DNA from 3 places in the Pseudomonas sp. BW7P1 genome. Region 1 is predicted to be linked to each of the others. Evidence: riboswitches for the same ligand, from Rfam matches in the RefSeq annotation. Region 1 holds a riboswitch; each other region holds the start of a gene.
What was found. A riboswitch is a leader RNA that binds a small molecule or an ion and turns the genes downstream of it on or off. The one in region 1 is predicted to bind cobalamin.
Positions count from the first base shown of each region.

Region 2: it holds a riboswitch for cobalamin, as region 1 does, so the genes downstream of both, NWV16_RS15080 (CbtB domain-containing protein) here and cobO (cob(I)yrinic acid a,c-diamide adenosyltransferase) in region 1, are expected to answer to the same signal.
Region 3: it holds a riboswitch for cobalamin, as region 1 does, so the genes downstream of both, NWV16_RS12610 (TonB-dependent receptor plug domain-containing protein) here and cobO (cob(I)yrinic acid a,c-diamide adenosyltransferase) in region 1, are expected to answer to the same signal.

Region 1 is NZ_CP103374.1:1,982,143-1,992,422, forward strand. It holds gene NWV16_RS09005 (DUF2066 domain-containing protein) at 1-999, shown strand, start outside; gene NWV16_RS09010 (AI-2E family transporter) at 1,032-2,105, shown strand; gene hda (DnaA regulatory inactivator Hda) at 2,323-3,027, shown strand; gene NWV16_RS09020 (C40 family peptidase) at 3,242-3,862, shown strand; gene NWV16_RS09025 (C40 family peptidase) at 4,081-4,617, shown strand; gene NWV16_RS09030 (PQQ-dependent sugar dehydrogenase) at 4,685-5,998, opposite strand; gene NWV16_RS09035 (hypothetical protein) at 6,065-6,649, opposite strand; cobalamin riboswitch at 6,816-7,042, shown strand; gene cobO (cob(I)yrinic acid a,c-diamide adenosyltransferase) at 7,122-7,733, shown strand; gene NWV16_RS09045 (cobyrinate a,c-diamide synthase) at 7,730-9,025, shown strand; gene bluB (5,6-dimethylbenzimidazole synthase) at 9,022-9,672, shown strand; gene cbiB (adenosylcobinamide-phosphate synthase CbiB) at 9,669-10,280, shown strand, end outside.
Region 2 is NZ_CP103374.1:3,381,222-3,391,501, reverse strand. It holds gene NWV16_RS15110 (fatty acid cis/trans isomerase) at 1-1,080, shown strand, start outside; gene NWV16_RS15105 (acyltransferase family protein) at 1,177-2,178, shown strand; gene nfuA (Fe-S biogenesis protein NfuA) at 2,268-2,852, shown strand; gene cobM (precorrin-4 C(11)-methyltransferase) at 3,018-3,764, opposite strand; gene NWV16_RS15090 (cobalamin biosynthesis protein) at 3,856-4,269, opposite strand; gene NWV16_RS15085 (CbtA family protein) at 4,266-4,967, opposite strand; gene NWV16_RS15080 (CbtB domain-containing protein) at 4,979-5,176, opposite strand; cobalamin riboswitch at 5,296-5,517, opposite strand; cobalamin riboswitch at 6,176-6,387, shown strand; gene cobW (cobalamin biosynthesis protein CobW) at 6,486-7,556, shown strand; gene cobN (cobaltochelatase subunit CobN) at 7,560-10,280, shown strand, end outside.
Region 3 is NZ_CP103374.1:2,819,181-2,829,460, reverse strand. It holds gene NWV16_RS12645 (hypothetical protein) at 12-515, opposite strand; gene NWV16_RS12640 (O-methyltransferase) at 652-1,308, opposite strand; gene NWV16_RS12635 (TetR family transcriptional regulator) at 1,421-2,053, shown strand; gene NWV16_RS12630 (NYN domain-containing protein) at 2,351-3,094, shown strand; gene NWV16_RS12625 (DoxX family protein) at 3,178-3,615, opposite strand; gene NWV16_RS12620 (LysR family transcriptional regulator) at 3,776-4,693, shown strand; gene NWV16_RS12615 (hypothetical protein) at 4,742-5,647, shown strand; cobalamin riboswitch at 5,764-5,970, shown strand; gene NWV16_RS12610 (TonB-dependent receptor plug domain-containing protein) at 6,061-7,998, shown strand; gene NWV16_RS12605 (ferredoxin) at 7,998-8,357, shown strand; gene NWV16_RS12600 (ABC transporter substrate-binding protein) at 8,354-9,283, shown strand; gene NWV16_RS12595 (hypothetical protein) at 9,383-9,607, shown strand; gene NWV16_RS12590 (gamma-glutamylcyclotransferase family protein) at 9,708-9,890, shown strand; gene NWV16_RS12585 (phytanoyl-CoA dioxygenase family protein) at 9,856-10,280, shown strand, end outside.

The DNA.
Region 1 (10,280 bases):
GCGAGCCAGGCGGAAAACCTCAAAGGTCTTTATCAGGTGCGCGAGCCGGTCAGCGGCCAGTCGCCGCAAGAGCGTGATCGCGCCACGCAGGCGGCGCTGGATACCCTGGTGCTGCGTCTGACGGGCGACCCGAAGGCGCCGCAGAATCCCGGTCTTGCACCGATACGCAAGGATCCGCAGCAGATCATCAGTCAGTTCGGCTTCGATGCCGGACCGCCGGAAGTCTTGAAGGTCGATTTCGATCCGGGTACTACCGAACAGGCTCTGCGTCGTGCCGGGTTGTCGCTGTGGGGTGCCAGCCGGCCGTCGATTCTGAGCTGGTGGCTGAACGATTCCACTGAAGGTTCGAGCCTGGTGGGGGATGGTCAGGCCAGTGCCGCGCCGCTGCGCCGGGCGGCCCAGCATCGTGGATTGCCATTACGCCTGCCGCTGGCGGACTTGAGCGAACAATTGGTGGCCACCGCGCCGACTCTGGAAGGCAATGATTCAGCGCCGTTGCATGCAGCTTCCGAACGCTATGGTGCGGATGCGCTGCTCGCCGTGCATGCCCGCGAAGAAGGCGGTCAGTGGCAGGCCAAGTGGCATTTGTGGCTGGGGGATCAAAAAGAAGCGGGAAGCGTACAGGGCGCTGATCAGGCTGCGGTTGCCGATGCGGTGATGCTGGCGGTGGCCGAACGCCTGGCGCCGCGTTTTGTTGCCAGGCCGGGTGCCTCGGGGCAGCAGACCCTGGAAGTGCAGGGCATGAACCTGGAACATTACGCGACCTTGCTTCGGATGCTCGAGCCGTTTGGCGTACGTCTTGAAAGCGCCGATGCCGATCGTATCGTCTATCGGGTCAATGGCAGTGCCGATCAGTTGCGGGCTCAGTTGTCGCTGGCGAGGTTACAGGAGTTGCCGGCCGAAACACCGGCTCCGGTGACGCCTCAGCCCGGGGTGGCGGGTGCCGCGCCTGCTGCGGTCCCGACACCGACGGCGCCGTCGCTGCGGTTTCGCTGGTAAGTCTTTCTTATATATAAGCAATGGAGTGTTACATGGCCGATACTCGGCGTTGGTTCTGGCTCGGTGGGGTGCTCCTGCTTTGCGCGTTTGTCTGGTTGCTGCATCCGATCCTCATGCCGTTTCTGGTGGCGCTGTTGCTTGCGTATCTGTTCGACCCGCTGGTGGATCGGCTGGAGCGCCTGGGTCTGTCCCGTACCTGGGGCGTGATTGCGGTCTTTGCCTTGTTCACCTTGATTGTCACCGCGCTGTTGCTGGTGCTGGTGCCGATGCTCGCCAAGCAGTTGCTGCGTCTGTATGAGCTGGCGCCACAGATGCTCGACTGGCTGCAGCACACGGCATTGCCTTGGGCGCAGTCGAAGCTGGGGTTGTCGGATGGTTTCTGGAAATTCGACAAGGTCAAGGCGGCGATCAGCGAACACATGGGGCAGACCACCGACATCGTCGGGGTGGTGCTGAGTCAGGCCACGGCTTCAAGTCTTGCGTTGATCGGCTGGCTGGCGAATCTGGTGCTGATTCCGGTGGTGAGCTTCTATTTGCTGCGCGACTGGGACGTGATGATGGCCAGGATCCGCAGCCTGTTGCCGCGGGACCGCGAAGAGCGCGTGGTGGCGCTGGCGGGCGAATGTCACGAAGTGCTCGGTGCTTTCGTGCGCGGGCAGTTGCTGGTGATGCTGGCGTTAGGCGTGATCTACGCGGCGGGGCTGATGATTGTCGGCCTGGAGCTGGGCCTGTTGATTGGTCTGATCGCCGGACTGGCGGCCATCGTGCCTTATATGGGATTCGTGATCGGTATTGGCGCGGCGCTGATTGCCGGGTTGTTCCAGTTCGGTGGCGATCTCTACCCGATGCTCGGGATCGTGGCGGTGTTCATGGTCGGTCAGGCTCTGGAGGGAATGGTGCTGACACCGTTGCTGGTCGGCGATCGAATCGGTCTGCATCCGGTGGCGGTGATTTTCGCGATCCTGGCGGGTGGAGAACTGTTCGGTTTTACCGGTGTGTTGCTGGCGTTGCCGGTGGCGGCGGTAATCATGGTGCTGGTGCGTCACGTCCATGATCTGTACAAGGATTCCGATATGTATAGCGGAGTGGATGATCCGAAGCTGTAATGGGTCAGGGCCGCCCGGTGGATCAGCGGGTTGGCCCGTCTCGTGCAGACGATGCCGGCGCGCAGGTGCCAAAGAAACTGTCATGAAACCAGTGTGTTAACGCAAACCTTTGATTTTGCTTGGGGTCTGTCGCATTGTGCGCTCCGCTTCACGGGTATAAACTTCGCACACTTTACACAGAGGCCACTAACGGTTCCTTGAGAACTGTTCAGTCAGCATGAAACCGATTCAGCTGCCCCTAGGTGTGCGTCTGCGTGACGACGCCACCTTCATCAATTACTACCCAGGCGCCAACGCCGCTGCACTCGGCTATGTCGAGCGCCTTTGCGAAGCCGACGCCGGCTGGACCGAAAGCCTGATCTATCTGTGGGGCAAGCACGGGGTAGGGCGTACGCATCTGTTGCAGGCCGCTTGCCTGCGTTTTGAACAGATGGGCGAACCGGCGGTGTATCTGCCACTGGCCGAATTGCTGGATCGCGGCATCGAAATTCTCGACAACCTCGAACAATACGAACTGGTCTGCCTTGATGATTTGCAGGTGATTGCCGGCAAGCCCGACTGGGAAGAGGCGATGTTCCATCTGTTCAATCGCCTGCGTGACAGCGGTCGACGTTTGTTGATTGCTGCATCTACCTCGCCTCGGGAGCTGCCGGTAAAACTGGCGGACCTGAAATCACGGCTGACCCTCGCGCTGATTTTTCAGATGCGTCCTCTCTCCGATGAAGACAAATTGCGCGCCCTTCAATTGCGAGCATCCCGTCGCGGTCTGCACCTGACCGACGAGGTCGGGCATTTTATTTTGACTCGCGGCACCCGCAGCATGAGCGCGCTTTTTGACCTGCTCGAGCAGCTCGATCAGGCCTCCTTGCAGGCTCAGCGCAAGCTGACCATTCCCTTCCTCAAAGAAACCCTGGGCTGGTAAAACCGGGGCTTTCAGCGGGTTTTGGCAAATTTCAGGCGTCAGAAAACCCGCTTTCCTGCGCACTGCGCAGGCCGCGTCTGGATTCAAACAGGCTTAAGCGCTTAGATGTAAACAAGAAACCGGGAAGTCACAAAAAGATCGATTGAATTTGCAAATGAGGCTGATAGCGGGCATAGTCTCGACTTCTTTACAACTAACAGCCACGGTCGTGCCCATGCTAAAGCGCTTCGCACCCCTCGTGCCTCTCGCACTCGTCACCCTGTTGTTCGGTTGCGCTGCTCATTCACCTGTCAATCAAGAGCAGCAACAACAGGTTAAAAATTCTGCTACCGCCCAGTCTTCCGTCATTTACCAGGAAGAGCTGGACACCGAAAAGGAACTGGCTGCCTTCAACGGCAAGAAGCCTTACCAGCTTCCGGTTCTGGCCGACAGCATTCTTGAACGCGGCATGTCCCTGATCGGTACCCGTTACCGTTTCGGCGGCACCTCCGAAGCCGGGTTCGATTGCAGCGGTTTCATCGGCTACCTGTTCCGCGAAGAGGCGGGCATGAATCTGCCGCGTTCTACTCGCGAAATGATCAACGTGGATGCGCCGCTGGTAGCGCGCAGCAACCTCGAACCAGGTGATCTGCTGTTCTTCGCCACCAACGGTCGTCGCGGTCGTGTCAGTCACGCCGGGATCTACCTGGGCGACAACCAGTTCATCCACTCCAGCAGTCGTCGCAGCGGCGGTGTCCGCATCGACAGTCTGGGTGACAGCTACTGGAGCAAGTCTTTCATCGAAGCCAAGCGCGCTTTGGCGAACGCTCCAACCGTGGTTACCGCTCGCAAGTAATCACGCCTTTGTCGCCACGTTCGTGGCGACAAGCGGTACCTTCGGGGCAATAGACATGAACTTTACAAGGTGAAGTTAAAGTCTTACTTGAAGTTTGCCGCGTAGCCGCTAGAATCCTGATCTATATTGATGGCAAACCGCCTGCGTCCCGACGCAGGCGGTTTTGTTTTCTGTCGAATCGGCAGTAAAAGCCGCAGCCAGATCAGGATGTTCTGCTTATGACGATGCCGGCCCGCCTCACCCTGATGTTCTTCGCAGCGCTGCTCAGCGCCTGCGCCAGCCGTACTCCACCGCCAGCCCCCGTGGTTCGCGCGCCCATTGTGTTCGGATCCTCCCAGGCCTTTTCTCCCGCTGCCGAAGACGTGCTGTTCCGTGCGCTCGGACTGGTGGGTACGCCTTATCGCTGGGGTGGCAACACACCCGATTCCGGTTTCGATTGCAGCGGTCTGATCGGTTTTGTGTACCGCGATGCCGCCGGCATCAGCCTGCCGCGTTCGACGCGCGAGATGATCGTCATGCAGGCGCCGAATGTCGGCAAGGAAGGGCTGCAGACCGGTGACCTGATCTTCTTTGCCACCAACGGCGGCTCTCAGGTCAGCCATGCAGGGATCTATGTCGGGGAAGGGCGCTTTGTTCATGCGCCGGCCACGGGTGGTACGGTGAAGCTGGACAGCCTGTCGAAAGCTTATTGGCAGAAAGCCTATCTGAGCGCCAAGCGCGTTTTGCAGCCGGAGCATCTGGCGCACAATCCGTAACGCTGCGAATCAAGAAAAAACCGTGGGAGCCCATTGGCTCCCACGGTTTTTTTGTTTCCGGGTCACGCTATTTAGCCGCAGAAACTCGCCACACCTTGTTCCCTACATCGTCCGCCACCAGCAATCCACCTTGCTGGTCGATCACCACGCCGACCGGGCGACCCATGGCGTTCTCGTCCTTGTCGAGAAAACCGGTCAGAACATCCACTGGCGTTCCGCTCGGCTTGCCGGCCGCAAAGGGCACGAAGATCACCTTGTAACCACTGTGCGGTTTGCGGTTCCACGAACCGTGCTGGCCGATGAACGCACCTTCCTTGAATTGGGCCGGCAGTGTGTTGCCCTCGGCGAAGGACAGGCCCAGTGAGGCCGTGTGTGGGCCGACGGCGTAGTCCGGTGCAATGGCCTTCGCCACCAGGTCCAGGTTTTGCGGTTTCACGCGCACATCGACGTGCTGGCCGTAATAGCTGAAGGGCCAGCCATAGAAACCGCCGTCCTTGACCGAGGTGATGTAGTCCGGCACCAGATCACTGCCGATTTCGTCCCGTTCGTTGACGGCGGTCCACAGGGCGCCACTTTGAGGTTCCCAGGCCAGGCCATTGGGGTTGCGCAGGCCAGAGGCGAAGATCCGGTGATTGCCGCTGGCGCGATCCACTTCCCAGATTGCGGCGCGGCCTTCTTCCTGATCCAGGCCGTTTTCGCCGACGTTGCTGTTCGAGCCGACAGTGACGTAAAGCTTGCTGCCGTCCTTGCTGGCGATGACGTTCTTGGTCCAGTGGTGGTTGAGCGGGCCGCCCGGCAGATCCACGATCTTGATCGGCTGGCTCTTGATTTCCGTTGCGCCGGGTTCGTAGTGAAAACGCAGCAAGCGGTCGGTGTCGGCGACGTACAGGTCATTGCCGACCAATGTCATCCCGAACGGTGAATTGAGATTTTGCAGGAACACCGTACGCGTCTCGGCCACGCCGTCGTGATCGGCATCACGCAGCAGGGTGATGCGGTTCGGGCTCGGTACGCCGGCCCCGGCGCGGCCCATGACTTTCTTCATCACCCAGCCGCGAATGCCTTTGCTGTCCTCGGGTTTCGGTGGGGCATTGGTTTCGGCCACCAGTACGTCGCCATTGGGCAGCACGTAGAGCCAGCGCGGGTGATCAAGGTTCTCGGCAAATGCCGCTACCTGAGTGCCTGCCGCCGGCGTCGGTTTCGCGCCGGCCGGCCAGCCGATCGCCGGGGCGATGTTCACCGTCGGGATCAGGGTTTTATTCGGTTCGGGCAGTTTGGGAGACGGGCCGGTGCCGTCCGAGACTTGCAGGCTGGAGGATTCGCCGCAGGCGCTGAGCCCGCCGGCGAGTGCGATGACGAAAAGGAGGTGGGGCTTGCGCATTGCTGATCTTCCCTATGAATGCATTCCTGATCATAGAGAAGTGCGCGAGCCCGATGGTTCAACTCCTCAGCCGCGAGCTTCCTTGAACAGCACGGCAATGCCGGGGTGATAGTTGCCGGCCTCGCTGCGCAATTTGCGGTAGGCGTAGGGGAAATACCAGGCGACGGCGCAGGTGTGTTCCTTTTGCAGGTCGTCGACCATGTCCTGCAGTTCTTCAGGGCTGGCGCTGTGCTGGGCTTTCTGCGGAGCGACGAACAGGCAGCCGAGCTTGAGATCGCTGGCGTAGCTGATGCGCTTCGCGTCACTGGTGATATCGGCCAGCGCCTGGGTCAGGTGCAGGCTGTTGACCCGCGGCCAGCGCTGAGTCGCCTGGATGTAGGCGCGATCTTCGGCGCCGGCCAGAAACAGGTCGGCCCGGGCATTGCGTTCGCCTTCTTCATTCTGCTTGCGGGTGGCGGTGTCGCGCAGGGTCACCAGTTCGGCCATCCAGGCGGCGGCGGACAGCAAGCCGAGGTTGGCTTTCTCGTCGTGCCAGTAGGGTGTGTCGTTGTCGCCGCGCACGGCGTTGTAGCGGTCGATGCAGTCGAACCAGCGTTCCAGCACCGGGCGCAGGAATTCCAGCCGCGGATTGCTGATGATCATGCCTTGCATGGTGCTCTCCCTTGTTATTGTGATGTGCTCTCTGCAGTCAAAAAGCATGGCTCTTTGATATCACTGCTGACAGTGTGGCACAAGATTGGCGTCAGATAATTGATCGGCGGCAGTTATTTGCCGCGCAGCGCCCTCTTCATTTGACGCTCCACCCCCAACCCTCTAACCTTCGCGGCTTGTTTCAGGTGCTCTGTGACCGCTGTCGACAGAGTGAAACAGGGAAGCCGGTGAGGATTGTCTTCACGCGAAGAGCCATCACGATCCCGGCGCTGCCCCCGCAACGGTAAATGAGTGAAAGCTGCGTTCGATGCCACTGCTGCAAAGCGGGAAGGCGCGCAGCCAGGCGTGAGCCGCTCATGAGCCCGGAGACCGGCCTGATCCATCCAGCGGCATCACGGTGGGCGATGCCAGGCTTGTTGCCGTCTATTCTTGTGCCTGCCCGCCGTTATCCAGCCTCAACGGAGAGCTCCCCATGACTGATTCCCTCGAACGCGACGAGCGTCACCTGGCGCGCATGCAGCGCAAAAAAGCCGTGATCGACGAGCGCATCGCCAATTCGCCAGACGAATGCGGTCTGGTGCTGGTGTTGACCGGCAACGGCAAAGGCAAAAGCAGCTCGGCGTTCGGCATGCTCGCCCGTGCCATGGGCCACGGTATGCAGTGCGGTGTGGTGCAGTTCATCAAGGGCCGCAACAGCACCGGGGAAGAGCTGTTCTTCCGCCGCTTCCCCGAGCAGGTGCGTTTTCATGTGATGGGCGAAGGCTTCACCTGGGAAACCCAGGACCGCCAGCGCGACATCGCCGCCGCCGAGGCTGCCTGGGAGGTTTCTCGTGAGTTGCTGCGTGATCCGTCGATCGGTCTGGTGGTGCTCGATGAGCTGAACATTGCCCTCAAGCACGGTTACCTCAACCTGGATCGGGTGCTCAGCGACTTGCAGGCCCGTCCGCCGATGCAACACGTCATCGTCACCGGCCGCGCCGCCAAACCGGAAATGATCGAGATGGGCGACACCGTCACCGAAATGGGCATGATCAAGCACGCCTTCCAGGCCGGTATCAAAGCGCAGAAAGGCGTCGAACTTTGAATCAGCCTCGTCACTGTCCGGCGGTTCTGATTGCCGCGCCGGCCTCCGGCCAGGGCAAGACCACCGTCACCGCCGCGCTGGCCCGCCTGCACCGCAATCAGGGGCGCAAGGTCCGGGTGTTCAAGTGCGGGCCGGATTTTCTCGATCCGATGATCCTCGAGCGCGCCAGCGGTGCACCGGTCTATCAACTGGACATGTGGATGGTCGGCGAGCAGGAAAGCCGTCGCCTGTTGTGGGAAGCCGCCGCCGACGCCGATCTGATCCTGATCGAAGGCGTGATGGGCTTGTTCGATGGCACACCGTCGAGCGCCGATCTGGCCCGGCATTTCGGTGTTCCCGTGCTCGGCGTGATCGACGGCACCGCCATGGCCCAGACGTTCGGTGCGCTGGCCCTGGGCCTGGCGCGCTATCAGCCGGACTTGCCGTTCGCCGGCGTGTTGGCCAATCGCGTCGGCACCGTGCGCCATGCGCAATTGCTCGAAGGCAGTCTCACCGAAGGTTTGCGCTGGTACGGCGCGCTGTCCCGGGAAACCGGGATCGAGTTGCCAAGCCGCCATCTCGGCCTGGTGCAGGCCAGCGAACTCAATGACCTCGATGTGCGCCTCGACGCCGCTGCCGAAGCGCTGGCCGGCACGTGCGAGGTCGCGCTGCCGCCGGCCGTCGAATTCGCCGCGCCTGAAACCGTGAAGACCGAAAGACTGCTCGAAGGTGTGCGCATTGCTGTCGCCCGTGACGAAGCCTTCGCTTTCACTTATGGCGCCAGTCTCGATCTGTTGCGGGCGATGGGCGCGCAGTTGAATTTCTTCTCGCCGATCCACGACACGGCGTTGCCCGAGGCCGACAGTCTGTATCTGCCTGGCGGTTATCCGGAACTGCACCACGTTGTCTTGGCGCAAAACACCGAAATGCTCGAAGCCATCCGCGTGCATCACGCCGCCGGCAAGCCGCTGCTCGCCGAGTGTGGCGGAATGCTCTATCTGCTGGATTCGTTGACCGATGTCGAAGGCATCCGCGCCGGACTGGTCGGTTTGCTCAAGGGGGATGCGGTGATGCAAAAGCGTCTGGCGGCACTGGCGTTGCAGTCCGTCGAACTGCCGGAAGGCCTGCTGCGCGGCCACACCTATCACCATTCCCTGACCACCACCGAACTGACACCGATTGCCCGAGGCCACAGCCCCAACGGTGGGCGCGGGGCGGAAGCGGTGTATCGCGAAGGAAGGATGACAGCCTCCTACGTGCACTTTTATTTCCCGTCGAATCCGTCGGCGATCGCTGCGCTGTTGGTGCCATGACCGACAACGCATTCACTGAGTCCGAGCGCGCAGCGGTTTACCGCGCCATCGCCGAACGCCGCGACATGCGCCACTTCAGCGGCGGCACGGTCGAGCCCCGATTGCTGCGCCGATTGCTTGAGGCCGCGCATCAGGCACCGAGCGTCGGCCTGATGCAGCCGTGGCGCTTCATTCGCATCAGCGACCGCGCCTTGCGTGGTCAGATCCGCAATCTTGTAGAGGAAGAACGCGTGCGCACCGCCGAGGCACTTGGCGAGCGCAGTGACGAGTTCATGAAACTCAAGGTCGAAGGCATCAATGACTGCGCCGAAGTGCTGGTTGCTGCGTTGATGGACGACCGCGAACGGCACATTTTCGGGCGCCGCACGCTGCCGGAAATGGACATGGCGTCGCTGTCCTGCGCGATCCAGAACCTGTGGCTGGCCGCTCGCGCCGAAGGCCTGGGCATGGGCTGGGTGTCGCTGTTCGAACCGCAGGCGCTGGCCGATCTGCTGAAGCTGCCGGCAGGGGCCAAGCCGCTTGCGGTGCTTTGCCTGGGGCCGGTCGAGGCATTCTATCCGGCGCCGATGCTGGTACTCGACGGCTGGGCGCAGGAGCGTCCGCTCAGTGAACTGCTGTATGAAAATGTTTGGGGAGTGAATCAATGAGTGTGGCGTTGCTGAGTGTCGCCGCCGTTGCGCTGGATGCGCTGCTGGGTGAACCGAAACGCTGGCATCCGCTGGTGGCGTTCGGCAATTTCGCCGGGCGCATCGAGCAACGATTCAACACCGGCGGGCGCGGCTGGCGCAGCCATGGCGTCACCGCGTGGGTGATTGCCGTGCTGCCGCTGACCCTGCTCGCCACGGCATTGTCCTGGGCGCCGTATGTGGGCTGGATCGTCGAGATCGTTGCGCTGTATTGCGCCCTCGGCATGCGCAGCCTCGGTGAGCACGTCGAGCCGGTGGCCAAGGCCCTGCGCAGCGATGATCTGGAGGAGGCGCGCAAGCGTGTGGGTTACCTGGTCAGCCGTCAGACCCGTGAGCTGGACAGCACCGCCGTCGCCCGTGCCGCTACCGAGTCGGTGCTGGAAAATGGCAGTGATGCAGTGTTCGCCGCGATCTTCTGGTTTGTCGTGGCCGGTGTGCCGGGCGTGGTGCTCTATCGCCTGAGCAACACCCTCGACGCAATGTGGGGTTATCGCAACGAACGTTTCGAGCGTTTCGGCTGGGCCGCGGCAAAAATCGACGATGTCCTCAATTACATGCCTGCGCGTCTG
Region 2 (10,280 bases), 1.4 Mb from region 1:
CAGAACGACGATGTCGGAAGCGTTCTGAGCCTGTGGCACGACTATCGCAACAAGCGCAATAAATACGAGGCCCTGCGCCGCGACAGCTACGCCGAACTGCCGCCGCCGAGCTGGTCGACCCTGTGGGCCGGCAATGACAATGCGCTGTTGAGCATTTTCCGCCATTTCGACAGCGCCTCGGTGACCAAAGGCCTGATCGGCGAGGTGCCGCAGACGATGTGGCTGTTCGACTATCCGCTGCTGGAACGCACCTATTACCAGTTGGCGGTGAATTTCGATGTGTTCGGCAACGTTTCCCATCAGGCGCAGACACGCTTGTATTTCGACCTGATCCGTAATGGTGCCGAGCAGAACTTTCTGCGCCTGATGCCCGCCGATTCCCGTGAGGCTTATCTCGACGATTGGTATCAGAGCAGCGGCCAGTTCAAGATGTGGCTGGACTATGAGTCCATCGACGATGACAAGCCGACGGCGCTGAAACTGGACGCAAAAGACCCGAAACACGACTTCGCCATGCAGTTGCTTGCCCGTTACGGCGACCTCAATGCGCGGCCCGATCCGATCAACCGATGCAAGGATGCTTACTGTTCGCGGCCGAACATCGACCCGGCGCTGCAAAACGCCGAGCAGGCCCTGAGCCGCCTGACGGCGCGTCCCGCGGCCGGTCTGAAAGTGATCGATCAATTGCCGGAAGCCACCATGCTGCGCATCGAAACCCGCAGCGGCAAGCGCGAGGTCTACAGCCTGCTGCGCAATCGCGCCCACAGCAACGTGGCGTTCCTGCTGGGCGAGTCACTGCGTTATCAGCCGGGGCTCGACACCGTGACCATTTATCCGGGCGTGCTCAGCAGCTACCCGAATTTCATGTTCAACATCCCGGCGGATCAGGTGCCGGCGTTTGTCGATGCCATGGAAAACGCGAAGGATGCGCCACAGTTCGAGAAAATCGTCGAGCGCTGGGGCATACGCCGCAGCCATCCGCAGTTCTGGTTCTACTTTCATGACCTGAGCCAGTACATCCACGAAACCGACCCGGTGGAAGAGGGGGTGCTGGATATGAACCGGTACGAGAATCTTTGATCTTTCGGGATCAGCCTGCTGTCCGAACCCTTAGGGGCGCCGTAATCCATTGTGGGAGCGGCGGTGCTCTCCAAATCCTGGGCGGGAGCGCCATCGATGTTGATTTCAGTGCAGGCCCTGCGAGCGCTCGCTGCGTGGGCGGTGGTCTGCCATCACTTCATGCAGATTTTCTTCGGCTTCGAGGCGAGCGGGCCGTTGGGCCAACTGTTCATCGACAAGGGTGCCGTAGGCGTCGACATCTTTTTCGTGATCAGCGGGCTGGTGATTTTTCTGTCCACCGAGGGCAAGGCGCTGCCGCCTGCGCGGTTTCTGCTGTATCGACTGTTTCGCATTGTTCCGGCGTATTGGCTCTACACGGTGCTGATGGCGTTGCTGGTGGTGTTCGCCCGACCGCTGTTGCCGGATCAGAAACTGGACTGGGGGCATTTGCTGCTGTCGTTGCTGTTTATTCCGACCGAAAACCCCGGCGGTTACGGGATCTATCCGACCCTCAATGTCGGCTGGACGCTGAATTACGAAATGCTGTTCTACGTGTTGTTCGCCTGGGCACTGTTGTTTCGGTTGCAAGTCCGGTTGTGGGTGGTTGCGGCGCTGCTGTTCGCGGTGTGCCAGGCCTGGACCGGGTTCGGCTGGATCAGCGAGTTCTATCGCTCGGACATCGTTTACGAGTTCCTGCTGGGGATCGGCATCGGCATGCTCTATCGCCGTGGCTGGATCGGGCCGGCGCTCTGGCTGCCGCTGTTCGGGATCGGTGCGGCATTGCTGACGATCTACCAACTGCCGCCGCAACCCCGATTGCTGAGTTGGGGCGTGCCCAGTGCGGTGCTGGTGATGGCAAGCATGGCTTTGGAACGTCATGTGCAACGTTACAGGCTGCTCAAGCTGTTGGGCGACTGTTCGTACTCGGTGTATCTGATGCACGTGCTGATACTGTCGACCGGCGGTTATCTGGCCCGACGCTATGGGATCAACCCGTATCTGATGTTTTTTGTCTGTGCGCTGACCATCCTCATCGGTTCCCGGTTGAGCTACGAATGGGTAGAAAAGCGCAGTTATCAGTGGCTTAAAGCACGTATCGACGGCAAACCTGCGGATTAGGCGATTGCGAACTATTCCTACGTAAATACTGGGACTTTGTGTCGCACGCCGATTGGCGTAAACTCCGCCCAAGCCTGCGAGGAGTTTCCATGACCGCTATTACCATCACCGACGCCGCCCATGACTACCTGGCCGATCTGCTTTCCAAGCAGAACACCCCGGGCATCGGCATTCGTATTTTCATCACCCAGCCTGGCACCCAATACGCCGAAACCTGCATTGCCTACTGCAAGCCGGGCGAAGAGAAACCTGAAGACACCGCGCTGGGGCTGAAAAGCTTCACCGCTTGGATCGACTCGGTCAGCGAAGCGTTCCTGGACGACGCCGTCGTTGATTACGCCACCGACCGCATGGGTGGCCAGCTGACCATCAAGGCACCAAACGCCAAGGTGCCGATGGTCAATGCCGGCAGCCCGATCAATGAGCGCATCAACTACTACCTGCAAACCGAAATCAACCCGGGGCTGGCGAGCCACGGCGGCCAGGTCAGTCTGATCGATGTGGTTGACGACGGCATTGCCGTGCTGCAGTTCGGCGGCGGTTGCCAGGGCTGTGGCCAGGCGGACGTGACCCTGAAGGAAGGCATCGAGCGCACCTTGCTCGAGCGCATTCCGGAGCTCAAGGGCGTTCGCGACGTGACCGACCACACGCAGAAAGAAAACGCCTACTACTAAGGCGTACGCTGCACAGTCGAACGGCATGTGGCGAGGGAGCTTGCTCCCGCTTGACTGCTTGGCAGTCACAAACCAGGCAACGCATTGACCCGTGATGAGTGGGTTGCCTGGTTTCGGGATCGCGATGCGATCCAGCGGGAGCAAGCTCCCTCGCCACAATTGCTTTCAGGGCCTGTAAAGATGCGCGTGCCCCGCGCGATACAGCGACGACTCACTGAAATGATCGCTGCCCAACACCCGCCCGACCAGAATCAGCGCCGTACGTCGAAAGCCCTTGGCGGCCACCTTCGCGGCAATATCTTCCAGCGTCCCGACCACCCAATCCTGATCCGGCCACGTCGCCCGGTGGATCACTGCAATCGGGCAGTCTGCGCCATAGTGCGGCAGCAGCTCGGCGAGGATCTTCTCCAGATGATTGACCCCCAGATGAATCGCCATCGTCGCCCCGTGCTGCGCCAGGTTGCCCAGTTCTTCTCCTGCAGGCATCGCAGTCTTGTCTGCGTAACGGGTCAGGATCACGCTTTGCGAGATGTCCGGCAGCGTAAGCTCGGCGCCCAATAGCGCAGCGCATGCGGCGGTGGCTGTCACTCCGGGGACGATTTCAAACGGGATTTCCAGCTCTCGCAAATAGCGGATCTGCTCGCCGATGGCGCCATACAGGCTCGGATCGCCCGAATGCACACGCGCCACATCATGGCCGTTGGCGTGGGCTGTCTTGATCAGGTCGATGATCTGTTCCAGATGCAGTTCGGCGCTGTTGACCACGGTTTCAGCCGAATGACCTTCGAGTACCGCCGCCGGCACCAGCGATCCTGCATAGATGATCACCGGGCAACTGCGGATCAGCCGCTGGCCTTTGACAGTGATCAATTCCGGGTCGCCGGGGCCGGCGCCGATGAAGTAAACGGTCATCGCTCAATCCTGTGAAAGTAGGGCGGGTCGAGGCTTCATAAGCACTTCAGATGAAGAATGCTCATGATCGAAAGCGGGGATTATCGGAAATTTACGCCGCGCCGGCCAATGCCAGGGTTGCCTTAGCGTACTTTTGCCGGGAAATCAGCAGTTTTGCCGGGGCTTGAATCAACTGTTCTGCGAGCGCCAGTGCAGCGCTTTCCGCCACGCCGTAACAACCGGTGCGTTCGAAGGCAATCTGTGAATGGTGACTCAGTCGCTGCTGATAGCCGGCCAGTTCTTCGCTGCTGAAATACAGCAACGGCAGCGCCAGTTGCGCCGCCAGTTCCTGCAGGCCGGGTTCGTCGCGTTTCAGGTCGATGCTCGCCAAAGCCTTGACCGCTTCGATTTCGATGTGATGGGCCTGCAAGGCCTGGTCGAGCAAGGCGCGCAGCGTACTCGCGGGGCAACCGCGCTGGCAGCCCAGGCCGACCACCAGGGTCGGCGCTGCGCTGTCATCGGTCATGCGTGGTACTGACCATCGCTTTTACCGCGGAACAACCAGGCGCTGATCAGGCCCAGGGCCAGCCAGAACGCCACGTTGGTCAGCTGCGAAGCGATTTTGAACCGGGCTTCGAGTGCTTCCGGAGCGAGCATCGAGTGCACTTCCGGTTGCGGCGCACCGATCACATGTGGCACGGCGAGGATCGCCACGCCGAGGATCTTCATCAGCCAGTGGCGGCTGAACACGATCAGCGCGAGGCCCACAGCGGTCGAAGCGGCAGTGCCAATCCACCACATCTGGCGCGAGGCCAGATCCGCGGCGGCAGTTCCCGGCAGCTCGGGTGGCAGTCCCATTGTCGGTGCGAGCACGAACGTCGCGTAACCGGCCAGACCCCAGAGCAGGCCTTGCGAAGTCTTGGTAGGCGCACGCAGGGTGTACAGACCGGCCAGCATCAGGGCGAAGCCTACGGCGACGACCAGATTGCCGCCGGTGGTGGAGACCACGCGCTGCCAGCCGTTTTCCGGCTCCCAGGCTTCGGCATCGTGGGTGTGTGCGGCGGTGCCGGCGGCGTGTTCATGGACCTCGGCCACCGGTTCGGCTTTCTCGAAGGTTTCCGCCTGCAGAATCAGCGGCGAAACCCAGAAGCTTTGCAGCAAGGTCAACAGCAGGGCGGCCAGAAGACCGCTGAAGCCTGCGGTCTGCGCAATACGCTTGATCATGTCGTCAGGCCTCAGTGGCACGGGAACGCGGCGCTGTGGCGGGTATCGTGTGCGGCGTTGTGCACCGCTTCGATGTGCGAGAAACCGGCGAAGTAGACCAGACTGGCACCCAGGATCGACGCTAAGATCGCAGCGGTCAGGCGTTGGCTCAGGGTGGTGGTGCTGGCGATTTTGTCCGTGTTGCCGGCGGTGCTGCTGGTGATCGACATGGCGCTTCCCTCTGGAGTGTCAGCGGGTGAATGGAGCGCATGAAAACCCCTGCGAGCGGGCACGCAGCGGTTCGAACAGCGCCCGCCCACCGCGGGTTGTTATGTTCAGTGACGCAGGATGCGCACTGTGTGTTGCGGGCCGGTCTCCGGGCTCGCGAGGGGTGGCTGTCTGCCGACCTGCAAGCGTCACCTTCCCATGCCCGTGGGCACAGTGGATCTGACACTTCACTCGCTTACCGTTGCGGGGGCAGCACCGGACTGACATGGCTTTTGAGTAAAGCACATGATTCACCGGTTTCCCGTTTCACCCTTTGCAGGGCACCCGTAACAAGTTGTGTAGGAGACCATGAGGGGGGATTTGAGTCAATTGGGATTGGGATTGGGGGCATATCCGTTGCTTCGGGTGCTGCCGCTGGCGGTTTCGCCCTTACGGCGAGTCACCTTTTCCAAACGCCGGAGTGCCGGCCCAGCGAAAAGGTAACCCAAAAGGCTTTACCCTGACGTTCGGCCCTCGCTGCACCTCCTCTCGATGTGTTTGGCTTCGCCAAACGGTCGCTGCGCTCCCACCCCCGGAGCAATCCCTCCACTCAGCCTGCCGACGGGCCTTGAGATCAAAAGCTTTTCTCGAGCTAACGCTCATCGTGGTGAGTGGCTCTCGATCTGGCTCTGGCTTTTGATTTTTTGCCTCTTCGGCAGGCCGAGCGGAGGTGTTCATCAGGGGGCAGGCGCGCAGCGCCGTGCGGCGAAGCCGCATACATCGAGAGGAGGTGCAGCGAAGCAAACCGTAGGCGATGCCCCCTGATGGGCACCGTAGCGAGGGAACACTGAGCCTAGGCGAAGTGCCGTACGCCGGGGCAAAGCCTTTTGGTTCCTTTTTGCTGGGCCGGCATTCCGGCGTTTGAAAAAGGGACTCGCTGTAAGAGCTAAACCGCCAGCGGCAACACCCGCAGCAACGGATATGCCCCCCAATCCAAACATTGACCGGTCAACACACGATGCGTAGCCTTGCGCTTTCGAGGTTCTTCGGCCTACGCCGAAGCTAAGAAGGGAACGCGGTCCAAGCCGCGGCTGCCCCCGCAACTGTGAACGGTGCCGTTCGCTGCCACGCCACTGCCAGCCCAATCCAGGAGCCAGCGGGAAGGCGCAGCGAATACCGGGCCAACGCCCGAACACCGTCAGCCAGGAGACCTGCCTCGTCACAGATTCTCACTTTCAACCGGGCGGGGTGATCCGGTGGCGAACTCTCCAGGCACGCTTGCGCGCTGCCGGCCTCGTCCCGTATGCCCGCCACCTTGCCAAAGGGCATCCGATGAAAACACTGGCCAAACTCCCCGTCACCATCGTCACCGGTTTCCTCGGCTCGGGTAAGACCACCTTGCTGCGGCACATGCTCGACAACGCTCAGGGCCGCCGCATTGCGGTGATCGTCAATGAATTCGGCGAACTGGGCATCGACGGTGAAATCCTCAAGCAGTGCACCATCGGCTGCACCGAAGAAGAAGCCACCGGTCGCGTTTACGAACTGGCCAACGGCTGCCTGTGCTGCACCGTACAGGAAGAGTTCTTCCCGGTGATGCGCGAGCTGGTGGCCCGTCGCGGCGACCTCGACCACATCCTGATCGAAACCTCGGGGCTGGCCCTGCCAAAACCGCTGGTTCAGGCCTTCCAGTGGCCGGAAATTCGCAGCGCCTGCACCGTTGATGCGGTGATCACCGTGGTCGACAGCCCGGCTGTGGCCGCCGGCACCTTCGCCGCATTCCCGGATCAGGTCGACGCCCAGCGTAAACTCGATCCGAACCTGGACCACGAATCGCCACTGCACGAACTGTTCGCCGACCAACTGGCCAGCGCCGACCTGGTGATTCTCAACAAGGCCGACCAGACCAGCCCCGAAGATCTCGCCCGCGTGCGCCTGGAAGTCGCCGAAGAGCTGCCGCCGGCGGTGAAGATCATCGAAGCCAGCAACGGTCGCCTGCCGCTGGATGTACTGATCGGTCTGGGTGCCGGCGCGGAAGATCACATCGACGGCCGCCACAGCCATCATGATCACCACCACGACGGTGATGACGATCACGACGACCACGATCACGACGCTTTCGACTCGATCTCCATCGAACTGCCGCAAGCCGACGAAAGCCTGCTGCTCGATGCGCTGACGCAACTGGTGGTCCAGCACAGCATCCTGCGGGTCAAAGGCTTCGCGGCGATCCCGAACAAGCCGATGCGCCTGTTGATTCAGGGCGTGGGCACGCGTTTCGACAAGCACTTCGACCGTCAATGGGGAGCCGATGAGGCACGTGTGACGCGGCTGGTGTTGATTGGCCAGGAACTGGACGCGGCCAGTCTCGAAGCGCAACTGCGCGCCGCGCTCAGCGTTTAAGCCATGCATCTGCTCAGGACCCAGCCCGGCGGTTTCGTGTCGGATGACAACATTGCCGACCTTGGACAAACCCCCGCCGAGCTAGTGATTCTGTGCAGCGGCGACTCCAGTCTCGCGCTGCTCGCCGAGGCCGCACAGCAACTGCCCGAGGATTACCCGAGCCTGCGCCTGGCCAATCCGATGCAGGTGCAAAACCATGCATCGGTCGACCTGTACGTCGATGAAGTGCTGCGTCACGCCAGGGTCATTCTGATTTCGCTGCACGGCGGCATCGCTTATTGGCGTTATGGCGTCGAGCGGCTGGTCGAATTGTCCGAGCGCGGTGTGCAGGTGATTCTGGTGCCGGGCGATGATCGTCCCGATCCGGAACTCAGCGACTTGAGCACCGTGGGCGCCGAGGATCGCGACCGGCTCTGGCAGTTTCTGCGTCAGGGCGGCATGGGCAACGCACTGGATTTCTTCCACTGCCTGGCCAATCGCTGGCTGGCGCGGGATTACGAGTGGGGCGAGCCGCAAACGCTGCCGCGCACGGCGATATACCACCCGAACAAAAACACCGCCGCACTGAGTGACTGGCAAGCCGATTGGCGGCCCGGTCAAGCGGTGGCGGCGGTGTTGTTTTATCGCTCGCATTTGCAAGCGGCCAACACGGCGTTCATTGACGTGTTCTGCCAACGGTTGCAGGTGGCCGGACTCAATCCGCTGCCGATTGCCGTGGCCAGTCTGAAAGAGCCCGGCTGCCTGTCGGTGGTCGAGGACTGGCTCGATGAAGTAGACGCGTCGGTGATTCTGAACACCACCGGTTTCGCCCAGTCCAGCCCGGAAGCGCCGCATCTGCGGCCATTCCGTCGAAATATTCCGGTGATCCAGGCCATTTGCGCGCAGGACAACGAACCCGGCTGGCGCGACAGCGAGCAGGGCCTTGGGCCTCGCGATCTGGCGATGCACATTGCCCTGCCGGAACTGGACGGTCGGATCATCAGCCGGCCCGTCAGCTTCAAGGACCTGGCCTGGCGCAGTGAACGCAGTCAGTCCGACGTGGTGTGTTACCGGGCGCAGCCCGAGCGCATGGATTTCGTCGCTGAGCTGGCGCGGCGCTGGGTCGATCTGGCGCGGGTGCCGAACGCTGAAAAGCGTATCGCTCTGGTCCTTGCCAACTATCCGACCCGGGACGGACGCATCGGCAACGGCGTCGGCCTCGACACGCCAGCCGCCGCGCTGAATATCCTTCGAGCGTTGCAGGCTGAGGGTTATCCGCTGCCGGCCGAACTGCCCGACAGCGGCACAGAATTGATCCGGCAACTGCTCGGCGGCGTCAGCAACGATCTCGACACCCTCGATCAGCGTCCGTGTCAGCAAAGTCTGGCGTTGGACGATTATCTGGCAATGTTCAACGCGCTGCCCGAAGCCAATCGCGCGGCGGTGCTGGAGCGTTGGGGCGCACCACAAAAGGATCCGATGTGCCGTGACGGGCGGATGATGATCGCCGGTCTGCGCTTTGGCCTGACCTTCGTCGGCATTCAACCGGCACGGGGTTATCAGGTCGACCCGAGCGCGGTGTATCACGACCCGGATCTGGTGCCGCCGCACGCGTACCTGGCGTTTTATTTCTGGCTGCGTCAGACCTACGGTGCCCACGGTGTGATTCACGTCGGCAAGCACGGCAACCTCGAATGGCTGCCGGGCAAAGGCGTGGGCCTGTCGGCGAATTGCTGGCCGGATGCATTGCTCGGGCCGCTGCCGAATATCTATCCGTTTATCGTCAATGACCCGGGCGAGGGCGCGCAGGCCAAGCGTCGTACTCAGGCGGTGATCATCGACCACTTGATGCCGCCGCTGACTCGCGCTGAAACCTACGGCCCGTTGCGCAATCTGGAGTTGTTGGCCGACGAGTATTACGAAGCTCAACTGCTCGACCCGCGCCGCGCCCGGGAATTGCAGCGCGACATTCTGCAACTGGTGCGTGACACGCAGATTGATCGCGAACTGCAACTCGACGAAGGCCTCGACAGCGATACCGATGCAGCCATCTGGTTGCCGCGTCTGGACACTTATCTGTGTGATCTGAAGGAATCGCAGATCCGCGATGGCCTGCACATCTTCGGAGAGTCACCGACCGGGCGTTTGCGCATTGATACTTTGCTGGCGCTGCTGCGGATTCCCCGTGGCGATGGCAAAGGTGCGCAATCGAGTCTGTTGCGGGCGTTGGCGAAGGCGTTCGAACTGGGGTTTGATCCGCTGGATTGCGCACTGGCTGATTCCTGGACCGGCCTGCGTCCATCGGAACTGCTTTCGGTCAGCGACGAGGTCTGGCGCACGGCGGGGGATACCCGTGAACGCCTTGAGCTGTTCGCGGCGCATTTGATTGAGCAGACACTCAACCAAAGTCAAGCCTTGCACAATACCTGTGGGAGCCCGCTCCCACAGGAGCCGCGCTGGTCCGAAGTCAGCGCAATCCTCGACACCCTGCGCGAAGTGATCGCCCCGCGCCTGGACGCCTGTGGCCCGGCTGAAATGCGCGGTCTGCTCGACGCCCTGAACGGCCGCTTCGTCCCTGCCGGCCCGAGTGGCGCACCCAGTCGCGGTCGCCTCGACGTGCTGCCCACCGGGCGCAATTTTTATTCCGTGGATGTGCGCAACCTGCCGACCACCACGGCATGGCGCATCGGTTTCCAGTCGGCCACGCTGATTCTGGAACGGCACCTGCAGGATCACGGCGATCAT
Region 3 (10,280 bases), 840 kb from region 1:
AGCACTCCCCTTTAGCGTTCGTCGGCGTTTTTGTCGCTGCCCTTTATGTTTTCAATCAGGTCAACCACATAGTCCTGATTGAAGCCCGCCACGAATGACCAGAACAGCAACTTGGCGTAGGCCGCATACCCTTCCGCGTGTTGGCAAAAAATATCGTTGAAGATTTGCTTCAGACACTGAGGATCTTTATCCGGAGTGATCACCGGAAACAGATCGCCTCGAATAACGCCGGAAAGGAACAACAAATACAGGAGCCCTGCCAGAATCCCGCCGATGAACGAAGGCAGTATCAACGCGAACCACGAGCGGGAGAGGTTTTCGATTTCCGGGTCGGTGAGTGCTGACAATCGCCTGTGAAACCCTACATAACCGCCGATATTCCCGGCGATACAGACGATAAACGGCACTTTGTAATCAGGCAGGCTGTAAGTGACGGCAATCGCCAGCGCCAGCAAGGCGATGAACAGCCAGAATATGCGCTTCCAGATGATGTTGAGGTCTTCCTGACGATTCATGATCAACTCCTTGATCGCGACCTTGTGAGGACTCTTCAAACGATAGACCAATCCTGTCGCACACACGGAAGCCCGAACCGAAAAAGACCTCGAAGGTGCGCGTCTGGATCCGGGCGCACCTTCGCCGCGACCGTTGTCAGCCCAGGCGCATCGACACTTCGATGTCATCGGCAAACGGCACGCTCAGGTAGCCGTTCTTGGGCGAGCGCACATGAGCCAGGTATTCCGGGCAGTAGTCGGTGTTATCGGCAATCACCAGCGCACCAGGTCGCAGGTGCTTTTCAACCAGCTTCAACACGTCGCCATACAACGCCTTGGCGCCATCGAGCAGCAACAGATCGACCGTGTCCGGCAGGCCGCTCGCCAGGGTCACCAGCGCATCGCCTTCGCGAATGTCGATCAGGTCACTGACCCCGCCTTCGACGAAGTGATGCCGCGCCAGCTCGACTTTCGATGGTTCGAATTCGCTGCCGATCAGCACTCCACCGCCGTTATCCCGCAGGGCCGCTGCCAGGTGCAGGGTCGACAGGCCGAACGAGGTGCCGAACTCGACGATGGCTTTGGCCTTGATGCTGCGGGCGAGCATGTACAGGAGTTTGCCGGTGTCTCGGGAAACGGGCAGCCACAGGTCTTTGAGCATTCCATAGAGTTCGCGGTATTCGGTTTTGCTGTGCATCAGGCGTTCGCGTTCTTCGTTGGACACGTCATTCAGAGCCGGGCTGGTGGCGGCGCTGGCCTGGGTGTAGAGGCGTTCGATCAGGGTGGCCAGAGGTTCGGCGGTCAAGGTCGTCATGGTGGTTTTCCGTCGGTTGAGGGCTAAAATGCGAATGATTCGTCGCGTTTAAATGATGCGAGCGAATGGCCCGCTTCGCTATTCGCATTCCCGCCCGACACCCGAGCCGCCCATGACCGATCGCCAGACCGCCCGTATTTCCTCACGCAAACAGCCGCAACAGGCTCGCTCCACCGAGCTGGTGGCGGCGATTCTCGAAGCGGCTATTCAGGTTTTGGCCAGGGAAGGCGCGGCCCGTTTCACCACCGCGCGGGTCGCGGAGAAGGCCGGGGTGAGTGTCGGGTCGCTGTATCAGTATTTCCCGAACAAGGCAGCGATTCTGTTTCGATTGCAGAGTGATGAGTGGTTGCAGACTACGCAGATGCTGCAGCGGATTCTGCAGAATCAGGATGCGCCGCCTCTGGAGCGCCTGCGCACGCTGGTCCATGCGTTTATCCGTTCGGAGTGTGAGGAAGCGCAGATGCGCGGTGCCTTGAGCGACGCGGCGCCGCTGTATCGCGATGCGCCAGAGGCCCACGAAGTACGGGCGACGGGCAAGCGCACCTTTGAGGCATTCATGGTTGAATTGTTGCCCGAGGCCAGCGAGCCGAGCCGTGTTCAGGCCTGTGACCTGATGCTGGCCACGCTCAGTTCGGTGGGAAAGGATTTTTCACTGACCCCGCGCACCGACGAAGCCATCACGGCCCGCGCCGAAGCGATGGCAGACATGTTTTGCGCCTATGTGGCGTCTCTCGACGCCAGGTAAGGCTGTCGATGCTCCGTCGTCAAACTACAGCCCCCTGCGCAAAAACCTACAAATACGTCAGAAAGCGCTGGCTTGTGGGCCAGATCCTCAGGTTTTATCTTTCTCCCTCACTGCTCATCGACAACATCTAGAGCACATTCAAGATTGATGGCTAGCCCTTGATCAAAACGAAGAAGACGCGATTGACGACACTGCCATCTCTCACTAATCTGCCCCCATCCCGCCCAAGGCAGTAAGCCGTCCTAACCATCCAGGACGTGCCAAACCCTTGGGCGTTTTTGTTTTCAGGAAGAACGTATGCCCAGCGCAGTTCTGGTTGACGGTGCCTACTTCATCAAAAGATTTCGAAGGATTGAGCCCCACAATGCATTCAATGCCGAGCGTGCTGCCGATCTGGTACACCGATGGGCAACCGCTCACCTGACGCCCAGAATGCTCACTCGTCCGAATGGACTGCATGCAGGGCTGCGACAGCCCTTTAGAAGAGAACTTTACAGAATTTTCTTCTACGACTGCCCTCCTCTGGACACCAAACAACATAATCCCATAACCAGGAAGCTCGTGGACCTCTCAAAGTCCCGAGAAGCGCTTTTTCGTAGAGAACTGCACCTTCGATTGCGTAGCAAACGCAAACTGGCATTGCGGCTGGGGCATTTGTCGAAGGATGTGAAATGGACGATCAAACCCGCCAAAATCGCCGAACTGCTCAAAGGCAAAATTCAAATTTCAGATCTGCTCGAAACCGATGTCAGCATAGAGACTCGACAAAAAGGCGTAGACATGAGAATTGGCGTCGATGTCGCTTGCCTTTCGTTCAAGCAACAGGTCGACCAGATCATCCTGATCGCTGGTGATGCAGACTTTGTGCCGGCGGCGAAGATGGCTCGCCGTGAAGGCATTGATTTCATACTTGATCCGATGTGGCAAAGCATTCCTGAGGGCTTGATGGAACACATTGACGGGCTGCGTTCCACCTGTCCAAAACCTCCGCCAAGACCCGCCATCAATGACAGCTGCAAAGCCTTGCTCTCAGAATATTGAGAACCAGTCTAGACGGCTACTCAGCGTAACTCGCAAACAACAAAACGCCGCAAGGGACTCCCGTCCCTCGCGGCGTTCGTTTTTCAGCGGCGGCGAGCGTCGAGGCTGAAGCGACCGGCACCGAAGGCCACGACTTGCAGCAGGCCGCCGGCCATGGCGATGTTCTTGAAGAAGTGGATGAACTGGTTCTGATCACCCAGCGCATTGTGGAAGGCCAGTGCGGTGAACACGCTGAACGCGGCCAGCACAGCGGCGACAGTGCGGGTGCGGTAGCCGGCGATCAGCGCCAGGCCACCACCGATTTCGACGATGACAGCCAGTGCCAGCGCCACTTGTGGCAGAGGCAATCCGACCGAACTGATGTAGCCGATCATCATGGCCGGAGCGGCCAGTTTGGAGAAACCGGAGAGGATGAAAATCACACTGAGCAGGACGCGGCCGATCAAGGCAACCGAGGCTTGCCTGGTGTCGGAAGCGTTATGTGCAGCAGTTGCTTGAGCGATGTTTGCAGAAGTAGCCATGGAGTATTTCCTTCAATTGGGGTCCGGTTCGACTTGAACCGTCCGGATGAAGAAATGTTGCGCCTCGGCAGCTCATCTGAATAGCCGACTAATTTAGATCGTTACGTTCGAAAAAATAGGTAAGCTGCTCAACCAGTCAGAACCATTCAAGGACACCGGCATGATCTCCGACCCGGGCACTCCGACACTCGATCAGCTTCGCGTATTCCTGACCGTCGTCGAAGTCGGCAGTTTTGCGGGGGCGGCGCGCAAGCTTCACCGGGCGACATCGGTCATCAGCTACTCGATTGCCAATCTCGAAATGCAGCTGGGCGTCAGCCTCTTCGACCGGGAAACCACCCGCAAGCCGCAGCTCACCGACGCCGGCCGCACCGTGCTGGCCGAAGCCCGGACCATCGCCAACGGCGTGCACGGTTTGCGCGCCAAGGTCAAAGGCCTGCTGCAAGGGCTGGAGGCCGAAGTGCATGTGGTGCTCGACGTGATGTTGCCCGCCGAGCGCGTGGTGGATGCCTTGAAATCCTTTCGCGAGGCATTCCCCACCGTCGCCCTGCATCTGCACATGGAAGCACTCGGCGCCGTGACCGAGCTGGTGATCAACCGCGGCGCGGTGGTCGGCGTCAGCGGGCCGATGAACGATGGCATCAACGGCCTCGAAAGAATCGGCATCGGCAGCGTGGAGCTGATCCCCGTGGCGGCGCCGAATCATCCTTTGGCATGCACCGAAGCCAATATTCCCGGTGCCGGTCGCGAGCACACGCAACTGGTGCTGTCGGATCGCTCAGAGCTGACCAGGGACAAGGATTTCGCCGTCCTCAGCAGCCGCACCTGGCGTCTGGCAGACCTGGGCGCCAAACACATGCTGCTGCGCGAAGGCATCGGCTGGGGCAACATGCCCAGGCCGATGATCCAGGAAGACCTGGACAGTGGCCGACTGGTGAAACTGGACCTGCCGGAATACCGCAGCGGGCAATACACCTTTGATGCGATCTACCGCACCGATGTGCCACCGGGCCCGGCGGCGCGTTGGCTGATCGAGCGGTTCGTGCAACAAAGCCAGGCGCAGGTGACGGTTGTCTGAAGCGCCCGCGAAAACCAATTGATATTTCACTGAAAAAAAGAGCACGACATGGAGTTATCGTTGATCAAAGAAATGTTCGAGTATTCGGCTTACGCCATTCTCGGAATTCTGGGTCTGTTTATTTGCTTTTGCTGGTTATTCGTTTGGCAAAGTCGTTTATTGCCAAGTCGGTTTAATGATATTCATTGGAAAAGAGTTGATTACGCCTGGATCATCGCAGGCTCGTTGGGCCTTGTATTTCAATTTATCCAGGTTGGCCTGGACTCAAAGCTCTCAAATCTAAGAGTGGAAGAAACCTTTGGTCAGCTTTCTGCCCAGTCCCTGAATATCGCAGCAGACGAATTAAGCGATGCCACAATCTGCTTGCCAGTTTCAACGGAAGAAGACTTGGCGAAAGAGTCAGCCCGGCAGCTAGCTGGCGCCTGCAATCTGTTTCAAAAAATTCGTCCTGCCAACCGCGTAAACACTGAGGTAGACATAAATATTTTCAGGAATTACGACAGCGTTTTCCCAGAAGCTGAAAAATTTACCAATCCGCTGATAGTTGAACGAATGAAGCGCTTCAAACAAGCTTACGCAGATTACAAGGAGCAAAAAGGCTCAATAGACAGCACGAAATATGCTGCCAAAGTCTACGAACGGTATCTGAAATTTTTGCAATACCTGGCTATCCCGCTTCTGGCTGGTGCCGTTGCGCTCAGACTGACGAAGGTCAAGGGGGAAATAAGATTAAAAACACACCCTATCGAAAAAAAAACGGAAGACTCCATCGCCCAAGAAGCATTGGCCAATGCGATAAAGGGGTTGGCAACCTCGGCCCAGCTCAACGAGCTGGTCGTCAGGCTCAATAAACTCGAAAGCTCAAACCGGCTCAGGCTGAACATCATTTTCATCATGATGTTTGTACTCGCCGCGGCGATTATTTCAGCGTTTATGCTCTCGAACTTCCATTAGAACCAGAGCCCCGATGATGCAAGTGTCGGCGTTCGCCTCATGCGCACGTCTGCACATCGACTCTGCAGGAGCTCTCACACCACAAGCGAAGTTGACGAGCGCCCACCCGGATGTTCAGATGCCGCCCTGTTTCAGGTGTCCCATGCCGCCGTGCATGGGGTGAAACGGGAAACCGGTACGTTCCTTTCGAACAAGTCCGGTGCTGCCCCCGCAACGGTAGGCGCGTGATGCTTTCGACAGACCACTGTGGCCAGACGGCCATGGGAAGGTGAAAGCCTCCAGACGCGCGAGCCCGGAGACCGGCCTGAAATGCTTTTGGCAAACTCCTGCGGTGGGCGGGCATGGGCCGGTGTCGGCGCGTGCGCGATGCCTTCTCCTGCATGCTCTTCTGCGAAGATCCTTTCGAGAAGACGATGATCAATCCTTTCAACACCAAGGCTCCATCCCTGTTGCTCGGCTGCCTGTTCAGCCCGCTGCTGCTGGCCGATGACACGCCGCTGCAACTCTCCCAGCAAATCATTTCCGCGCCGTCCGTGGAGTCCACCACCGTCGCCGACATGGCGCAATTCGGCAGCAAGGTCGAGATCGTCACCCGCGAGCAGATCGAACGCGCCGGCCCCGGTGCCGATGTCAGCCGCGTCATGCAAATGTTCATTCCCGGCCTGTACGTCGCGCCGAAAAACGGCCCGTTCGACTACGGCACCTACTCCCTGCTGGGCGGGCGCAATGACGACACGCTGATCCTGCTCGACGGCGTGCGCCTGAACAATCGCCTGTACGGAGGCTTGTACCTGGACACCCTGCCGGCCAACGCCATCGAACGCATCGAAGTGCTCAAGGGCGGGCAGAGCCTGCTGTTTGGCACGCAAGCCGTGTCCGGCGTGATCAACATCGTCACCCGCAGCCCGCAGAGCCGACAGGCCTCCGGCGAAGTGAACATGGGCGTGGATACGTTCGGCGGCACCACCGAGGATGCGCGGGTCGAGAACATCTTCACCAACGGTTTCGGCGACCTGGGCCTGCTGGCCTACGTCAGCCATAACGTTTCGGACGGCTATCAGCCGTTTCGCAATCGTGACATCCGGAACAGCAGCGAAAAGAACCGCGCCTACGAGGTCACGACGTTCGGCGGCAAGGCGATTCAGTCCTTTGGCGATGACACGCGCCTGGAACTGTTCTACCAGTACGCCGACGCCAACCTCGATTTTGCCCGCCCGGTGGACAACCACAAGACCACCAACGACCGCATCCAGCAGATCGCCACGGCGACCTTCGAGCAGAACGTCAACGAACGTCTGAGCTACTTCGTCAAAGGCCACATCAACGATTGGGACACCCGCTACACACGCATCAACAACACCACTGACGGTGGCACCCGAACCATCAATCACAACGACTACTGGGGCTTCACCGACTGGGGTGTACAGGCCGAAGGCAAGGCTGAATTGCCCGGCGGTCATGTGCTGGTGTTCGGTACGGACAACCAGTGGTTCAAGGGCCAGGACGACGTGCTGATCATCGACAACGACAAGGCCGAAGCCCACGCCTTCTACACCCAGTTACGGCCGAAGATCGATGCCCTGCCCGACTGGCATCCGAGCATCGGCATCCGCCACGAAGCCATGAGCGGTGGCGACAGCGCGACGGTCGGCATGCTCACTTCGCTGTATGACCTCAATGAAAACTGGTCTGTTCGTGGGCAGTACGGCACCGCCTACAAACTGCCCAACGCCGAGCAACTGTTCGTCAACGAACCGGGCGATGAACTGGGCAACCGCAACCTGAAACCGGAGAAAAGCCGCAACGCCGAACTTGGCCTCGACTACAAAGGCCTGCTGATCGACCGTGAGTTCAGCGCCAGTGTCACCCTGTTCAAGCGCAAGATCGATGACCTGATCACCCTCGATGACATCCAGTGGGTCAACGGCCAGGGGCGGATCCAGATGCGTGGTTTCGAGGCGGACGCGAAACTGGCACTCAACGAGCAATGGAGCCTGCAGGCGGACATGACCCGCAACCTCACCGAATCCCGCGCTGGCGTCACACTCAACGACGTGCCGAGCTTCTTCGCCCGTTCGCGCATCGGTTACGAGTCGGTTGACCGGATGTGGGGCGCCGGTGGCGCAATCCGTTATATCCGCGATGTGATCAGCGCGAAACAGGTCGAGTACGGCCATTACTCGGTGGTGGATGCCGATGCCTATCGCTACCTCGACGGTGCTCATCAGCATCGGGTGAGCCTGCTGGTGGAAAACCTGTTCGACCGCGACTACGTCACCAGCCGTTCGAACAACGTCGACAACCTCGGACGGCCTTTCACCTCCGAAGTCCGCTACACGTACCGTTTCTGATGGCCGAGATCAAAACCATCGACGGCGTCGACACGCATCCGGACTGGTCGCACGTGCCCGAGCATGCGCGCCACGTGTTTCTCTGCACCGGCCCGCGTTGCACTCAGCGCGGCGCCTTGCAGCTATGGAAAACCCTGCGCCGGCACTTGCTGACCCACGACCGCATCGAGACACCGGGCGGCGTTTTGCTGACCCGCACGCACTGTCAGTTCCCATGCAACCTGGGGCCGATCGTGACGGTGTACCCGGAGACGTGCTGGTACGGCGTGCGCAGTCACGCGGATGCGCAGCGACTGGTCGAGGTGCATCTGGTGGGCGGTGAAGTGGTCGAGGATCTGCTGATCAGGTCGCGCTCATGAGAATGCTGTGTTTGCTCGTGGGCGCTCTGCTTTGCGCTTCTCCGGCTATGGCAGATGAATACCGCAATTGTGGCGAGACCTGGCACCTGCCGGCCTCGCCACCATCGCGGATCGTTGCCCTCAATCAGCATGCGGCGGATCTGCTGCTGGCGCTGGGCGCGGGTCCGGCGCTGTCGGGCGTCGCCTATCTGGACGACACCGGTGTGCCGCAGTCCGAATATTTCGGCGTGCCAGTGATCTCGCCCCGCTATCCGTCGAGCGAAGTGCTGTACGCGCAGAAACCGGATCTGGTGGTCGGTGGATTTGCGACGGCGTTCGGCAACGGTGTGACATCGCGCAGCGGATTGGGGCGCAACGGCGTGGCTTCGTACTTGCTCGAATCGGCCTGCAATGGGCACTCACTGGACTACTTCGAACACATCCGCAATGACCTCGCGACCCTCGGTGCATTGCTGCACAGACAACAACGCGCTCGGGAACTGAGCGATGCGATGGATGCCGATCTGGCACAGGCCAAGGTTTCAACCCGTTCGGGCAAACCGCTGTCGGTTTTTTATCTGGACAGTGAGGTCAACGGTCTGGACAGCGAAGGCCGACGGGGTTTCGTCACCCCGCTGCTGGCCGCCGCCGGGGCGCGCAATCTGCTGGCCGACATCAACCAGTACCGGGTCACGGTAAGTCGCGAAACACTGCTCGCCAGTGACCCGGACGTGATCCTGCTGGCCGATGCGCAGTGGTCGCCGGCCAGCCGCAAACGCCGGCTGTTGATGCAGGACCCGGTGCTGTCGACCCTGCGTGCCGTGCGTGAGGGAAGGATGATCGATATTCCCTTCACTCATCTGCTGCCTACGGTGAACAGCGGTAGTGTGGCACTCGGATTGGCGCAACAGTTCAGAGCACTTCGGGTGATCGAAGCCAACCATTGACTGCGTCGATAACGATCATTAACTCAATGAAATTCTCATATCAAATCCGAAGCGTAGGATCTGCTCCATACCCACCCACTGCACACGGAGTACAGAACCATGAAACGCCAAACCCTTATCGGTATCGCCTTCTCGCTCTTCGCCCTGAATGCTTTTGCGGCGACTGAAACCGACCCTCTGTTCAGCGACGCGGTTGCCGCAGCCACTCAAACCGACCCATTGTTCAGCGACGCGGTTGCTGCTGCGACTCAGACCGATCCACTGTTCAGCGATGCCGTTGCCGAAGGTGGTTCCGACCGTCTGATCGAAAGTCGTAACGCCTGAATGCAGGGTTTTACCGCAGCACTGGACGAAAGCCCGGCCTTATCCGCCGGGCTTTTTTTATTTGGGGACAGATCTGTTTTTCTAATCACCGGGTGACGGCATGATCTGTGGGGATGGCGATGTCATCGAAGGCTATATTTTCTCGTCAGAAAACTTCCACCTGCACTGGGCGGCGCTCGATGAGTTTGAAGGCGCCGAGTATCAGCGGGTTTTGACCAGGGTGACTCTGGATGACGGGACGGCAATGGATGCCTGGGTCTACGCCCTGCGCCAGGCAGCTTGATCAAGACGGCTACGCCCTGCTTCGCCGTGCAGTCCCGGCGGCATGGCTGGCGGAGCTTCGGCACACATTCGACACCGGCATAAAACCCTCAAGCGAATGGCCCGTGCCCCGCGGAACGGACTGGCGCCATTCGCTGCTGGACACCGATTCGACCGTACAGGCCGTGTGTCGGCTGCCCCCGTTGCTGGCCGTGGTGGGTCGTTTGATCGATGAGCGCTTCTTTCTCTCCCAGGTCGAGGGTCGCGAGCCCCTCGCCAACGGCGGCCACCAGCAACTGCACCGGGACTTGTCGGCGCAACGCCCCGGCGATACGGCCATTGCACTGGTCTACCTCGATGACTACGGGCCCGAAAACGGCGCCACCCGCCTTGTCCCCGGCAGCCATCGCCC